Regions from separate parts of the Leucobacter tenebrionis genome, predicted to be linked through region 2. Evidence: riboswitches for the same ligand, from Rfam matches in the RefSeq annotation. Region 2 holds a riboswitch; the other holds the start of a gene.
What was found. A riboswitch is a leader RNA that binds a small molecule or an ion and turns the genes downstream of it on or off. The one in region 2 is predicted to bind thiamine pyrophosphate.
Positions count from the first base shown of each region.

Region 1: it holds a riboswitch for thiamine pyrophosphate, as region 2 does, so the genes downstream of both, thiM (hydroxyethylthiazole kinase) here and KVY00_RS04570 (thiamine ABC transporter substrate-binding protein) in region 2, are expected to answer to the same signal.

Region 1 is NZ_CP082322.1:619,800-626,739, reverse strand. Features, by position in the region: gene KVY00_RS03005 (peptidoglycan DD-metalloendopeptidase family protein) at 1-100, shown strand, start outside; gene KVY00_RS03000 (tyrosine recombinase XerC) at 108-1,022, opposite strand; gene KVY00_RS02995 (bifunctional hydroxymethylpyrimidine kinase/phosphomethylpyrimidine kinase) at 1,073-2,620, opposite strand; gene thiE (thiamine phosphate synthase) at 2,617-3,270, opposite strand; gene thiM (hydroxyethylthiazole kinase) at 3,267-4,073, opposite strand; TPP riboswitch at 4,065-4,156, opposite strand; gene dprA (DNA-processing protein DprA) at 4,347-5,663, opposite strand; gene KVY00_RS02975 (YifB family Mg chelatase-like AAA ATPase) at 5,660-6,940, opposite strand, start outside.
Region 2 is NZ_CP082322.1:971,410-978,349, forward strand. Features, by position in the region: gene KVY00_RS04560 (nucleoside/nucleotide kinase family protein) at 1-163, opposite strand, end outside; gene KVY00_RS04565 (ABC transporter permease) at 163-1,908, opposite strand; gene KVY00_RS04570 (thiamine ABC transporter substrate-binding protein) at 1,910-3,046, opposite strand; TPP riboswitch at 3,040-3,149, opposite strand; gene KVY00_RS04575 (cell division protein PerM) at 3,170-4,915, opposite strand; gene KVY00_RS04580 (ABC transporter ATP-binding protein) at 4,980-5,774, opposite strand; gene KVY00_RS04585 (ABC transporter permease) at 5,771-6,592, opposite strand; gene KVY00_RS04590 (aliphatic sulfonate ABC transporter substrate-binding protein) at 6,595-6,940, opposite strand, start outside.

The DNA.
Region 1 (6,940 bases), 350 kb from region 2:
CTGTTCGAGTGAGTGCGTGCACCTGGGGGTGCGGGTGGACGGCGAATACGTGAATCCGCTGCGCTACCTCATGCACCGGCCGATGCTGCTGCCCTGGTGAGGGCGGGTCATGCGCGGGGGTGCGCCTGCCGGTAGCTCTCGGCGAGCCTCTCAGTGGAGACGTGGGTGTAGACCTGTGTGCTGGCGAGACTGGAGTGCCCGAGCAGTTCCTGCACGACGCGCAGGTCCGCTCCGCCGTTCAGCAGGTGGGTCGCGGCGGTGTGCCGCAGCGTGTGCGGGCCGCGCGGGCCTCCGCCCGGCTCCCGCTCGAGTTCGCGTGCGACGAGCCGGTACACGGCGTTGCTGCCGAGCCTTGCGCCGCGGCTGCCGAGGAAGAGCGCCGCCTCGACGGATCCGGCGGACCTGGCCGAAAGAGCCGGTCTCCCCGATTCGAGGTAGACGGTGACGGCTGCTGCGGCAGGGCCGCCCAGCGGCACGACGCGCTCCTTGTTTCCCTTGCCGAGCACCCGCACGGTGCGCTCGCGCCGGTCGATGCTGTCGAGGTCGAGGGAGCACAGCTCGGAGACGCGCAGCGCCGAGGCGTACAGGAGCTCGAGCACGGCGTGATCTCGCAGCTGATCCGGGTCTCCGCTCTCGGCGCGCCGGGCTGCGCGTTCGAGGACGCGTTTCATCTGCTCGTCGGCGAGCACCCGGGGGAGGTCTCGCTGGGCTTTCGGGGCGCGCAGCCTCGAAGCAGGGTTGCCCGGCACGAGGCGGCGCTGCTCGAGCCAGGAGCCGAACGACTTGAGCGTGGCGACGTTGCGGGAGAGGGTGCTCGCCGCGAGGCCGCGCTGCTGCCGCTGCCAGAGCCACCCGCGCATGAGCTCGAGATCGCACTCGGGCAGGGTGCGGGCGCCGGCCTGCTCGGCGAACTCCGCGAAATCATGCAGATCCCGTGCGTAGGCGCGCACCGTGTGCTCGGAGTACCCGTATTCGAGGCGCACGGCGGCGATGAACGCCTCGATCGCCGCCGTCAGATCCATGCACTCATTCTCGCCGCTGCGGCATCGCCTCCGCCAGTTTCTCCGTCTATCTATCGGATCGCGGCGGGAGGCTGCGGGAACGAGGTGTGTTCCTCCCAGTTCTCGGCATCCTGGCTCAGGGGCGCTTCGAAGAACCGTAGCTCGTGGCGGGCCGATGTCTCGAACGCCGCACGCATCCTTTCCCCGCGCTTATCGGTGGCGTGCGCGGCGTGGGCGGTGACGATGCCGACGGCTTTCCGGTTAAGGTCGCGGAAGGCAGGATCGCCGTAGGTCTGGAGCCAGGCCGCATACGGGTGATCCGGTGTCGCGTGAGCAGCCAGCCTCTCGCCCAGGTCGACGTAGATCCAGAAGCAGGGCAGGAGGGCAGCGATGAGCTCACCGTAGTCGCCGCGCGCAGCGATTGCGAGGAGATGATCGACATAGGCGGTGGTGGCGGGGCTCGGCGCCGCGTCGAACACCGCGTCTGCGGGAAGCCAGCTCGTGTGGAGTTCGAGCTCGGTGGCGATCGCGCCGTGCGCGCTGGAGATCCAGAACGCCTGCTCGGCAGGGCTCGGGGCGAGCTTGCCGGCTTCAGCGAGCGCGCGCGAGTAGTCCCTGAGGTACAGCGCATCCTGGGCGAGATACCGGGTGAATGGCTCCCGCGGCAGCGAACCGTCAGCGAGTCTCCGGATGAAAGCCAGATCATCGATCCGGGCGCGGACCCCCGCGATCCCGTCCCACCAACGTGTGGCGATCTCCTCCGCGCTGACCGCTGCGGTGCCGCCGCGCTGCCAGAGTCCCGCGAAGTGAGAGACCGGGCCGGATCCTCGTCCGACGTCGAGCCGGCTTGCCGCGGCGATGCTCTCGGTGAGCCAGCTCTTCGCCTGCCCGATGGCGATCGCCCAGTCGCCCGAACGCGCGTAGAGTGTGGCGATCGCCGAAGACAGGGAGCACCCGGTGCCGTGGGTGTTCGGGGTGTCGATCCGGGCAGCGGTGAAGATGTCGACATCGCCGGCCGGGGAGACCAGCGCGTCGTCGGAGTCGGCGCCGTCGAGGTGGCCGCCCTTCATCAGTACGCGCACGCCGGAGCGCCGGGCGAGCGTCTCGGCCTGCTGGAGGGCGTCGTCCCAGTCGGCTGCCGCTTGCTCGCCGAGCAGCGCGGCGAGCTCCGGGATGTTCGGGGTCACCAGATCCGCGTGCGGCAGAAGGTCGCGCAGAGCGCTCTCGGCGGTCTCCGTCAGCAGGCGGTCGCCGCTGGCAGCGACCATCACGGGATCGAGCACCACGGCCGGCGGGCGTACGCGCTTCAGCCAGTCTGCGACGGCGGTGATGATCGGGGTGTCGAACAGCATCCCGAGTTTGACGGAGTCGATCGTCACGTCGTCGGCCACCGCTGCGAGCTGCTCGGTGAGGAACTCCACGGGCGGCGTGTGGATGGCGCGGACACCGGTCGTGTTCTGCGCGACGAGTGCCGTGACCACCGCCATGCCGTACCCGCCATTGGCGGCGATGCTCTTCAGGTCGGCTTGGACGCCCGCGCCGCCCGTCGGATCGGTGCCGGCGATGCTCAGCACCCGCGGAATCCGGGTGAGAGATTGCTCTCGAGAGGCCGGGGTCATGATCCTTCCTCCCAGGCCGCGGCGAGCGCGCGTGCGGATGCACGGGGATCGGCGGAGGCGCAGACCCACGACACGACTGCCGCGCCGGCTACTCCGCCGGCGCGGAGCGCGGGAAGATCGTCGGGGGTCACCCCGCCGATCGCGACTGCGGGCAGTGCGCACTCGGACGCGAGGGCGATGACCCCGGAAACCCCCAGTGGCGGGGGAGCGTCGGCCTTCGAGACGGTGTCGCGCACCGTGCCGATGCCCACATATCCGACACGGGCGGCGCTCGAGACGGTCGCGCTCAGATCGCCGGGGGTGTTCGCAGTCAGGCCAATCACCGGTTCAGCGCCGATGAGCGCCCGCACGTCCTCCACCGGGAGGTCGCTCTGACCGACGTGCACACCGGTCACCCGCGCGCCATGGGCGCGAGCGGCGAGGAACACATCGACCCGATCGTTGACGAACAGCGCGACGCGCGGCGGGAGGCGATCGGCCAGCGCCTCCACGAGCTGGAGCACCCGGCGGGTGTCGGCGTGCTTCTCCCGCACCTGCACCGTGGTGACCCCGCCCGCGACCGCTTCCAGCACGACGTCTACGATGTCGCGACCGGATCGTGCCGCCTGTGCGGAATCCGTGACCAGGTAGACCGAGAGATCCAGCGTCATGACAGCCTCGCCCGTTCGTGCAGCTGCGCCGCGCCGAGGCCGCCGAGGGAGTCCAGCAGCGCGACGGCGAACGAACCAGGCAGATCTGCGCGTTCGGCGGCCAGCTCGCCCGCCACCGTGTATGCCAGGCACGCCGCGGTCGTGGCAGACAGCCGATCGTCGCCGATGGCGAGGAACGCGGCGAGCACACCGCCGAGCGCACACCCGGCTCCGGTGATCCGCGTGAACAGCTCCGTGCCGTTCGAGATGCGGGTCATGCTCGTGCCGTCCGTCACCAGATCGACGGTGCCGGACACAGCGACCACGGCCCCGCACGACTGCGCGATCTCGACCGCGGCGTCCTGCGCATCGTCCACGGCGTCCGTGGCGTCGACGCCGCGGACGCTCGCCCCGAACCCCGCCAGCGCACGGATCTCCGAGGCGTTTCCCCGGATCGCCGTCGGCCTCAGCGACATCAGTTCGCGCACCAGATCGGTGCGGACGGGCAGCCCGATCCCGACCGGATCGAGCACCCAGGGAGTGCCGGCCTGCGAGGCTGCGCGGGCGGCCTCGATCATCGCGCCGCGCTGTTCTGCAGACGGGGTGCCGACATTGATCAGCACGGCTCCTGCGGTTCCGGCGAATACCCCGGCCTCGCCCGGAATATCGACCATCGCGGGGCTGCCGCCCACCGCGAGCACGGCATTGGCGACGAGGTTCGTGGTGACCGTGTTGGTCAGGCACTGCACCAGTGGAGATTCGATCCGCAGCCTGGAGAGCAGTGCCCCGGATGAAGCGGACAGGTGGTCATGCGTGCGCGTCATGCGCGACATCCCTTCGCTAGTACGAACTAGATCAGGTTCGACGGGTGTGATCTCAGCCCCTCGGGGCACCCCGTGTCACGTGGTTGCCTCGATCATAGCCCAGCCCAGCCCAGCCCAGCCCAGCCCCGACCCGTGCCCAGCCCGTCATGACCCGTGAGCGCCTCTTCGGCCGGCTCTGGCATTCGGGCGCTCCCTCCGAGATACGGATCTTGCATGCCCATCCGCGGAAGAGGCTGCAAGATCCGTATCTCGACGGGTCGGGAATGGGGTGGCCTATGTTCGCCGTTCCAGTGCCCACGCGGGGCCGGGGGAGCCCGGTGTTTCGCGACGCGCCACGGCGCCGAGCAGTTCGAGTTCGGCGAGTGCGCCCCTCGCCTCCTGTTCGTCGACGCCGGCGAGCCGGGCGATTGCCGGGAGGTCGCGGGCGCCCCGGAGCGGAAGCGCGTCGAGCACGCGCCGGTGCAGCGCGGGCTGGCGCGCCCCCTCCGATCCGCCCCCGCTGCCGCCGCTACCCGCACTGCCGGCACCGGCGGGTCCCGCGGCCGCGGCGTCGAAGAGTACGGGATCATCGCCGAGCCCCGCGAACTCCCTGACCTCCGCCTCGTTCGTGACGAGTGCGGCGCCGTAGTCGCGGATCAGGCGATGGCACCCGGCCGAGGCAGAGCTGGTCACTGCTCCGGGTACCGCCCCGAGCGGGCGCCCCAGCTCCGCCGCATGCCCGGCCGTGTTGAGCGACCCCGATCGCACCCCGGCCTCGGTGACGAGCGTGGCCCTGGAAAGAGCCGCGATCGTTCGGTTCCGCTGCAGGAATCGCCACCGGGTGGGTGCCGCACCCGGCACCATCTCGGAGCAGACCGCGCCCGTCTCGGTGATGCGCGTCAGCAGGGGGCCGTGCGAGCTCGGATAGGCGCGATCCGCGCCGCCGGCCAGCACCGCGACGGTGGGCGAGCCGACGGCGAGCGCCGTGCGATGCGCGACGGCATCGATCCCGTACGCCGCACCGGAGACGATGACCGCGCCCGCGGAGCACAGGGCCTCCGTGAACTCGGCCGTCACACCGGCGCCGTACCCCGTGCACGCCCGCGCCCCCACCACCGCGACCGAGAACGCCGCGAGCTGAGACGCATCGCCCCGCGTCCAGAGCAGCAGGGGCGCGTGCCGCCCGAGATCATCCAGCGCGCTCGGCCAGTGCGGGGATCCCGGAGCCAGGATGCTCATCCCCGCATCGAGGGCGCGGTCGAGGTCGCCGATGCTCGCCGCTCGGTCGAGACGCAGCCGCCAGCGAGCGAGCGCCTTGGCGACCGTGCCCGGCTGCGACTCGAAGGCCCCCTCTGCGCGAGCGATCTCGCAGACCCGACGGGGAGCGGTCGACGCCAGCAGCAGTTCGAGAGCCCGAGTGGCCCCCAGGATCGACACGAGGGCGCCCGCGACCGCATCACCCGGCTCCACGAGTCTCGACCACACCGCACGCGCGAACAGGCTCTCCAGCTGCCCGGCCTCCGCCTCGGGTGCGAGCCGGATCACTCGCCCGCGCACATCGGCGTCGACGTCGAGCAGCGCACGCACCTTCTCCTCGCCGTGCTCGTTCACCGGGGATCACCACCCCGAAGCGCGAGCGCCTGCGCGATCTCGTCCCGTTTCGGCCTGGGCTTGCCCGCGAGGTCCGCGATGCTCCATGCGACGCGCAGCACCCGGTCGTAGCCCCTCAGCGTCAGTGCCCCTCTGGCGTACGCGCGGTCGAGCACGACGGTGTCGGCTCGCGGCAGTCTCGCGGCCGAGCCCCGGAGCCAGCTGCCGGGCACCTCCGCGTTCGTGCTCCACGGAGTTCCCCGCAGCCGCTCGGCCGCCGCCCCGCGAGCCATGGTCACACGGCGCCGCAGCTCGGCACTCGAGGGGCGGGTCGCTTCCGTATCGGCGAGCAGCACGCCCGGCACCCGTTGCACAGTGAGTCGCAAATCGATGCGATCGTTGAGCGGACCCGAGATGCGCTGCAGATACTTCACCCGCCTGCTCGGCGAGCAGCCGCACTCGGCGCCGGGATCCCGCGACCCGGCATTGCCGCACGGGCACGGATTCGAGGCCAGCACCAGTTGAGTGCGAGCCGGAAGCACGGCGTGGACCCTGGCGCGATGAATCTCGATGCGGCCGGATTCAAGCGGTTGCCGCAGCGCGTCGAGCACCGTGCCGGGAAACTCGGGAGCCTCGTCGAGGAACAGCACCCCGTGGCAGGCCCGAGTGATCGCCCCCGGGCGTATCCCGCCGCTGTCGCCCCCGCCGATGATCGCCACCTTGGAAGCCGTGTGGTGCGGCGACTCCATGGGCGGACGGTTCACGAGCGAGGTGAGCGACACGCCGCCCAGGGCCGCGATGCTGCTCACGGTCAGCGACTCCTCGTCCGTGAGATCGGGGAGGATCGAGGGCAGCCGGGACACGAGCAGGGTCTTGCCCGCCCCGGGCGGTCCGAGCAGCGACAGATGGTGCCGACCCGCAGCGGCGACCACGAGCGCCTCGACGGCCTCGGGCTGCCCGATCACATCGGCCATGTCGAGCATCGAGTCCTCCGCACCGTGGAATGCGGTCGCCGGTGCGCTCGCCGCGACGCGCTCGCCGCCGGTGCCGGGCAGAACCCGCGCACGGTCGCGCTCGCCTCGATACCAGCCCACGGCGGCGGCGAGATCTGCTACCGCGATCACCTCGAGGTTCGGTACGAGCGCTGCTTCGGCGCTGCAGACCTCGGGCACCATGACGCGGCGGAAGCCGAGACTGTGCGCGGCCACGGCCGCGGGCAGCAGACCGGCGGGCCTGCGCAGCTCTCCGTCGAGCCCAAGCTCGCCGAGGTGCGCGGTCCGCGAGAGCTCGTGCGCCGG
Region 2 (6,940 bases):
GCTGAGGCTCGGATCCGGTCCACGATCCCGCGCCGCCCGAACCGCGCAGCTCCCGCACGATGCGCGCCGCGAGCGAGGTCTTGCCCGACCCCGACCGGCCGTCGATCAGCAGCACGTCGAAGGGCCGAGGCGTCCACTCCGGGCGCCGATCCCGAGTCTCCATCAGAACAGCTCCCCCTGCCGCGCGGCACCGCGCGACCCGGCGCTCGCGCCGAGCCGTCCGCCCACGCGCATCCGCTCGGCGACCAGCATGATCGCCGCAGTCAAGGCGCCGAGCACGACCGCCGCCGCGAGCCCTGCCCCGTAGCTGCCGGGCGCCTGGTGGCCGATCAACTCTCCGACGGCGACGGGCAGGGTCTGGGCGCCGGGACGCACGAGGAAGGAGGTCGCCCCGAACTCGCCGAGCGATGCCGCGAACGAGAACCCGAGCGCGAGCCCCGCGCTCCGGCCGAGCAGCGGCAGGTCGATGGTACCGAGCACGGTGAGCGGGCCGGCGCCGAGGGTCGCGGCGGCGAAGCGGATCCGCTCGTCGATGCCGCGCAGCACCGGCAGCAGGATGCGCACCACGAGAGGCAGTGCGACGAGCGCCTGGGCGATCGGGATCAGCACGGTCGAGGTGCGCAGATCGAAGCCGATCCCGAGCGGCCGGTGCATCGTGATGAGCAGGCCGAAGCCGAGCGTCACGGCAGAGACCCCGAGCGGCAGCATCACGAGCCCGTCGAAGAGCCCCTGGGCCCGTTGCAGCCCGCGCGACCGGGGGCGGCGCGACAGCACGAGCGCGAGCAGCAGGCCGAGCGCGAGCGCGAGCGCGGCGGCGAGCGCGGCGATGCGGATCGATAACCCGATCGCGTGGATCACCGGTTCATCCAGGGGCAGCTCGGCCGGCGGGCGCACGAGGGCGGCGTAGTGCGCGAGCGTCCATCCGCCTGCCGAGTCGGCACCGCCTCCGCGCAGGGATCGGATCAGCAGGGTGACGAGCGGCGCGGCGTGCAGGAGCAGCGCGGTGAGCGAGAAGACGAGGATCGCCGGGAGATCCGCGATCCCCGGCCGCTTCTCGCGCGGCGCATCCTCGCGCAGTTCGACCGCCCGCTCCCCCGCTCGCCGCAGCCGCGCCGAGACGACGAGCGTCCCCCCCACGATGACGAACTGTGCGAGCGACAGCACCGCCGCGCCGCGCAGGTCGAGGAACTGCACGGTGAGCCGGTAGATCTCGGTCTCGACGTTCGAGAACTCCCGCCCGCCGAGGATCAGCACGATGCCGAACGATGTCGAGCAGAACAGGAAGACCAGGGCGGCAGCCGACGCGAGCGCCGGCGCGAGGGCCGGCAGCGTGACCGTGACCCACGCCCTGATCCGCCCCGCTCCCATGACGCGGGCCGCCATCGCGGAGCTCTCGTCGAGACGCGCCCAGAAGCTGCCGACCGTGCGCGCGACGACCGCGACGTTCGGGAACACGAGCGCGAGCACGAGCACGGTGAGCGTGCGATCGAGCCCGAGCCATTCGAGCGGCCCCGCGGGCCCGAAGAGCGCGGAGAAGGCGACGCCGACCACCACCGTCGGCAGCACGAACGGCACGGTCATGAGCCCGTGCAGCAGTGTGCGGCCCGGGAAGTCGAGTTTGTAGAGCACGTACGCGGCCGGCACTCCGAGCCCCACGGCGAGCGCGGCCGCGAGACCCGCCTGCAGCAGCGTCTGCCCGATGACCCGCCAGGTTCGGGCCGATCCGAACACCTCGGGCACGGCGGAGGCGTCGAGGCGGCCGTCCGCGACGAAGCCGGTGGCCACGAGCGAGAGCACCGGCCACAGGAAGAAGACGATCAGGAAGGCGAGCGGCAGGGCCGTCGCGAGGGTCCACCCCGCGACGGCCCACGCGCTCGCACGCGCGGCGGTCGTCCTCCGCCGCTGCACGTCAGAGACCGATCGTGTCGCCCAGGGTCCCCAGCCAGCGCTCGCGACCCCGCTCGATCTCCTCGGGGGTGAGGTCGTGGGTCTGGTCCGCCCGGGGCTCGGGAGCGAACTTCGCCCACGCTTCGGGCATCTCGACGGTGTCGTCGACGGGGCTCATGTACATGGCGTCGGGGATCGTCTGCTGGAACTCGTGCGACACGAGATAGTCGACCACGGCCTTCGCGCCCGCCTCGTTGGCGGCCCCCCTCAGCACACCCGCGTATTCGACCTGACGGGTGCAGGTGTCGAGCAGTGCCTTCGTGGTGCTCGCGGTCAGTTCGTCGTCGACGGTGAAGGCGGGCGACGAGGCGTAGGAGACCACGATGGGCCTGGTGCCGCCCTCGCCGCCCTGCGTGAACTGACCGTAGTAGGCGTCGCTCCAGCCCTGCTCGATGCGGGCGCCGTTGTCGGTGAGCCGCTTCCAGTAGTCGGCGAAACCGTCCTCGCCGAAGGCCGCGACCGTGCCGACGAGGAAGGAGGCGCCGGTGGAGGAGGCGGTCGGATCGAGCAGCACGGTGAGGTCGCGGTATGCGGGATCGGCGAGATCCTCGTAGGTCTCGGGCTCGTCGAGCCCCTTCTCCTCGAACCATGCGGTGTCGATGTTGATGCAGGTGGCTCCGGTGTCGACGGGCGTGAGCGCGAGTGCCGCATCGCTGCCGCTGCCCGCCCCGTCCCCCTCGGAGCCGTCTGCGCCCAGGGCGTATTCGAGGGCTCCCTTCGGCAGCTCGGACGGGGTGTACGGCACCACCACGTCGTTGTCGACGAGCCGCGAGGCGAAGATGTTGTCGACACCGAAGAAGGCGTCCGCGATCGGGGCGCCGGCGGTGAGCACGAGCTTGTTGGTGAGTTCGCCGCCGTCGCCCGCGGAGATCACCTCGACGTCGTACCCGGTCGCGGCGCTGGCCGCCTCGGCGACCTCGTCGTTCGGGAACGAGTCGTGCACGACCAGCGTGACCTTGTCGGCTTCGGCGGATCCGCCGCCGGACTCCGATCCCGAGCACCCGGTGAACGCGAGCGCGCAGACCACGGTGAGCGCGATCACCGGGATCGCGGTGCGACGGGTTCGGGCGATCGGGGATGTACGACTTACAGGCACCATCGAGGCTTCCTTCCTCCGCTGGCATGAACCAGATCAGGTTGAACGGTCGGAGCTCGCGTGCTCCCTCTCAGCCCCGCGCGTCGGGACTCCCGTGGATTGCCCTCTCAGCCTAACAGGTTGCGGTCACCGCTCCTCGCGGCCCCGACGCCACCGGGAGCGGTGCGGGGGTTCGGGATCGCCGTCGTCCAGCGGCCGCCCGTCCCACGCGTAGGCGCGCAGCAGGGCTTCCGAGTCCTGCTCGTCCAGATCGTCGACGGCTCCCGCGAGATCCGCGGTCTCGCCGAGGTCGGAGTCATCGCTGTCGGGGTCGTCAGCCGCGGGACCGTCAGCCGCGGATCCTGATGCTTCGGAGCCGTCGAGGCCGGGAGCCTCGCGCTCGCGGCCGGCCCCTGCAGCTTCCTCACCCGCGGAAGCATCGAGGGCATCGAGGGCGTCGGCGGCATCGGCATCAGCGGTGAGGTCGACGGTTTCATCGGCATCGACGCCGACATCGATGGTTCCCTCGGAGCGCCCGGCATCGCCGCCGAGCCCGCTCAGCGCGGGCAGGGCCTCGGCGTTCTTCCGACGGCGCCGGCCCGGCACCCGCACGGTGCGCACGCGCTCGCTCATCGCACGGGCTGTCTCCGGGAGCGCCTCGCGGATCCGCCCCAGGTCGATGCGAGCCGCCGCGATTCCGAGGAGTGCGCCCGCGCCGAGCTCGGCAGCGGCGAGACCGCCGGCGATCCACGGCTCGGCCCCTGCGGTCTCGAGCCGCCCCGGGCCGATCGATCCGCTCGCGAGCGCGCACAGCGCGGCCACCGCGAGTCCGACCAGCAGTGCCGCCACCACGGGGGTGACGAGGGCCGCGATCCAGCCGACCCGTCGCTGCTGCGGTCGGCGGGCGAACAGCACGCCGATCGCGACCCCGGTCAGCACCAGCAGAGCCGGGACCAGCGCCCCGAGAGCCCCCCAGCCCTGCGGGATCGCGCCGAAGAGCGGGAGCGCGGGCAGCGGCCCGAGCAGCGCCTCGAACGGTGTCGCCGAACTCCCCGCCCCGACGGAGAAGCCGGCTCCGGTCAGCCAGGCGACGCCCCAGATCACCGCGACGGGCAGCAGCGCGACCTGCACGATGAACACGAGCACGGAGCCCAGCGGATCGAGGTGCAGGCCCTGCGTCAGCGCGATCACGTGCGGATATCCCACGACGATCGCGACGGCGAAGGCGAGGCCCGCGAGCCCCAGCAGGGCCACCAGCATCGCGACCGCGAGACGCCCGGTCTCCCCCGCCCGCGCAGGCAGCACCGCGGCCCACGCCGAGGCGCCGGCACGCTCGACGCCCCGCTGAACCGCACGCACGCAGGCCCGCCACCAGTCGTGCTCATCGCGCATCGCGCGCACGCAGAACGCAGCGGTCGAGACCGCGCCGTACCCGACCGCGGGCACCAGAGCAGCCAGCCACAGCGGCCACACCTGGAGCGGCGCCGCCAGCGTGGCCGTTCCGAAGGCCACCGCGCCGAAGCCGAGCATCCCGCCCAGCGCTCCCGCCGCTCCGATCCCGCCGCGCGCGCCGAACCGCCACCCGGCCCTCGCCGCGAGCAGCACGGTGATGAGCGTGATGCCGAGGGGCGCGAGGGAGAGCACGAACTCGAGCTGCTCGGGAGCGAGACCGAGGCTCAGCGCGGTCTGCGCATCGACTTCCAGCCGCATCGGCACCCGGTGCGCGAGCAGCCATGCGCCCGCGACCGCCGCGACGACCGCGTTCGGTTCGGCCGCGAGACCGAACACCACCGTCCACAGCAGCAGCGCGGGCACGGTGACCGCCGCGAGACCCGCGACGGCGACGGCAGCCGCCTCGATCGCGGCAACCACCGCTGTGACTATGGCTCTCATCGCCAGCAGCTTACTCTGCTCACTCGATGCTTTGCTCGGTGCTCGAACCGCTCGCGGACGCCGCTCACTCGGCAGCGGGGTGCACGCGGATGAGCGCGAGGATCTCGTCGCTCAGCCCCTGGAACTCGGGGGTGCGCTCCGAGGCCAACGTGCGCGGGCGCGGGATCGGCACGTCGACGATTCGCTGCACGCGACCGGGCCGCGGGCTCATCACGACCACCCGATCGCTCGTCACCACCGCCTCGTCGATGTCGTGCGTCACGAGCAGCACCGTGAGCCGGTGCTGCTCCCACACCTCGAGCAGCAGTTCCTGCATGGTGCGCCGGGTGAGCGCGTCGAGTGCGCCGAAGGGCTCGTCCATGAGCAGCATGTCCGGGCCGTAGCTCAGCGAGCGCGCCAGGGCGACCCGCTGCTGCATCCCGCCCGAGAGCTGCGCCGGATAGGAGCGCTCGAAGCCCTCGAGCCCCACCAGCCGCAGAAACTCGCGGGCGCGATCCGCACGCTCCGAGCGCGTCAGCCCGGGCTCCCCCCGCAGCGCGAACTCCACGTTCTGCTGCACGGTGAGCCACGGCATCAGGGTCGCCTGCTGGAACACGACCCCGCGATCCCGCCCCGGCCCGACGACCTCGCGCCCGCCCACCTCGATCGTGCCCTCCGTCGGCTCCTCGAGACCCGCGACCAGGGAGAGCAGCGTCGATTTACCGCACCCCGAAGCCCCAACTATCGAGACGAACTCGTTCTCGGCGACCTCGAGATCCACGCCCTCGAGAGCGGTCACGGCGCTTCCGCCCGCGCCGAAGCGCTTCACCAGGCCGCCGATGCGCAGCTTGGGAGCCCTCGTCCGATCCTGCCCGCTCATGAGCGTCCCTCCTGGTACGCGAACATCCGACGCCCGGCGGCTCGCATCACCTGATCGAGCACGAGGCCCAGCAGCCCCAGCACGAAGACGTAACCGATGATGAGATCCGTCTGGAAGAAGCGCTGCGCCACCGTGATCCTGAAGCCCATGCCGCTCGAGGCCGCCACGAGCTCGGCCACCACGAGCCAGGTCCACGCCCAGCCGAGGGTGATCCGCAGCGCGTCCCAGATGCGCGGCATGGCCGACGGCACCACGATCCGGGTGAGCAGCTGGATCCAGCTGAGGCCCAGCGTCTCGCCCAGGCTGACGAGGTTGCGGGGTGTGCGGCGCACCGCGTCGGCGACCATCAGCACCTGCTGGAAGAAGGTGCCCATCCAGATGATTAGGAACTTCTGGTTCTCCTCGATGCCGGCCCACACGATGGTGAGCGGCACGAATGCCACGACCGGCATGTACCGGATGAAGTCCATGAGCGGTTCGAGCGCGGCCTCGATCCGGGCATTCACCCCCATGAGGGTGCCGATCGGCACCGCCATGACGGTGGCGATCACGAAGCCGACGACGATGCGCAACGAGCTCACCCCGATGTCGCTCCACAGTTCGCCGTTCGCCGCCTGGGCGCCGAGCGCGCCGAACACCGCGCCCGGCCCCGGGAGGAACATGGGATCGACGAGCCCGCTCGCGCTCACCGCCGTCCACACCGCGATGAGCACTACGAACGTCATCACCGCCGTCGCGAGGTAGGCCGAGCGGCCCAGGGGTGAGGCGATGCGGGCACGCCTGCGCCGGCGAGGGGCGCTGCTGGGTGAGGGTGCCATGCTCAGTCGACGGGCTCCCCGAGGAAGCCGGTGCGGATCGCGCTGGCGGCGTCGACGTCGCCCGAGACGAGGCCGATGCGCTTCGCCACCTCGATGAGCGCGGGCAGCGTCTCCTCGAGGTACTCTCCGCTCAGCAGCTCGCGGTTCTCTGCGAGGGAGTAGAAGTGCACGCCGTCGAAGGCGGTCTCGAGCTCGGAGGCGTCCGTGCCGACGCCCGTCGCGATGATCTCGCGGGCCTCGTCGGTGTTCGCGTCGTAGTAGGCGACCGCATCGTCCCAGGCGGCGAGCACCTCGGTGACCTCGTCGGGTCGCTGCTCGAGCACCTCGTCGCGAACCACGAGCACGTCG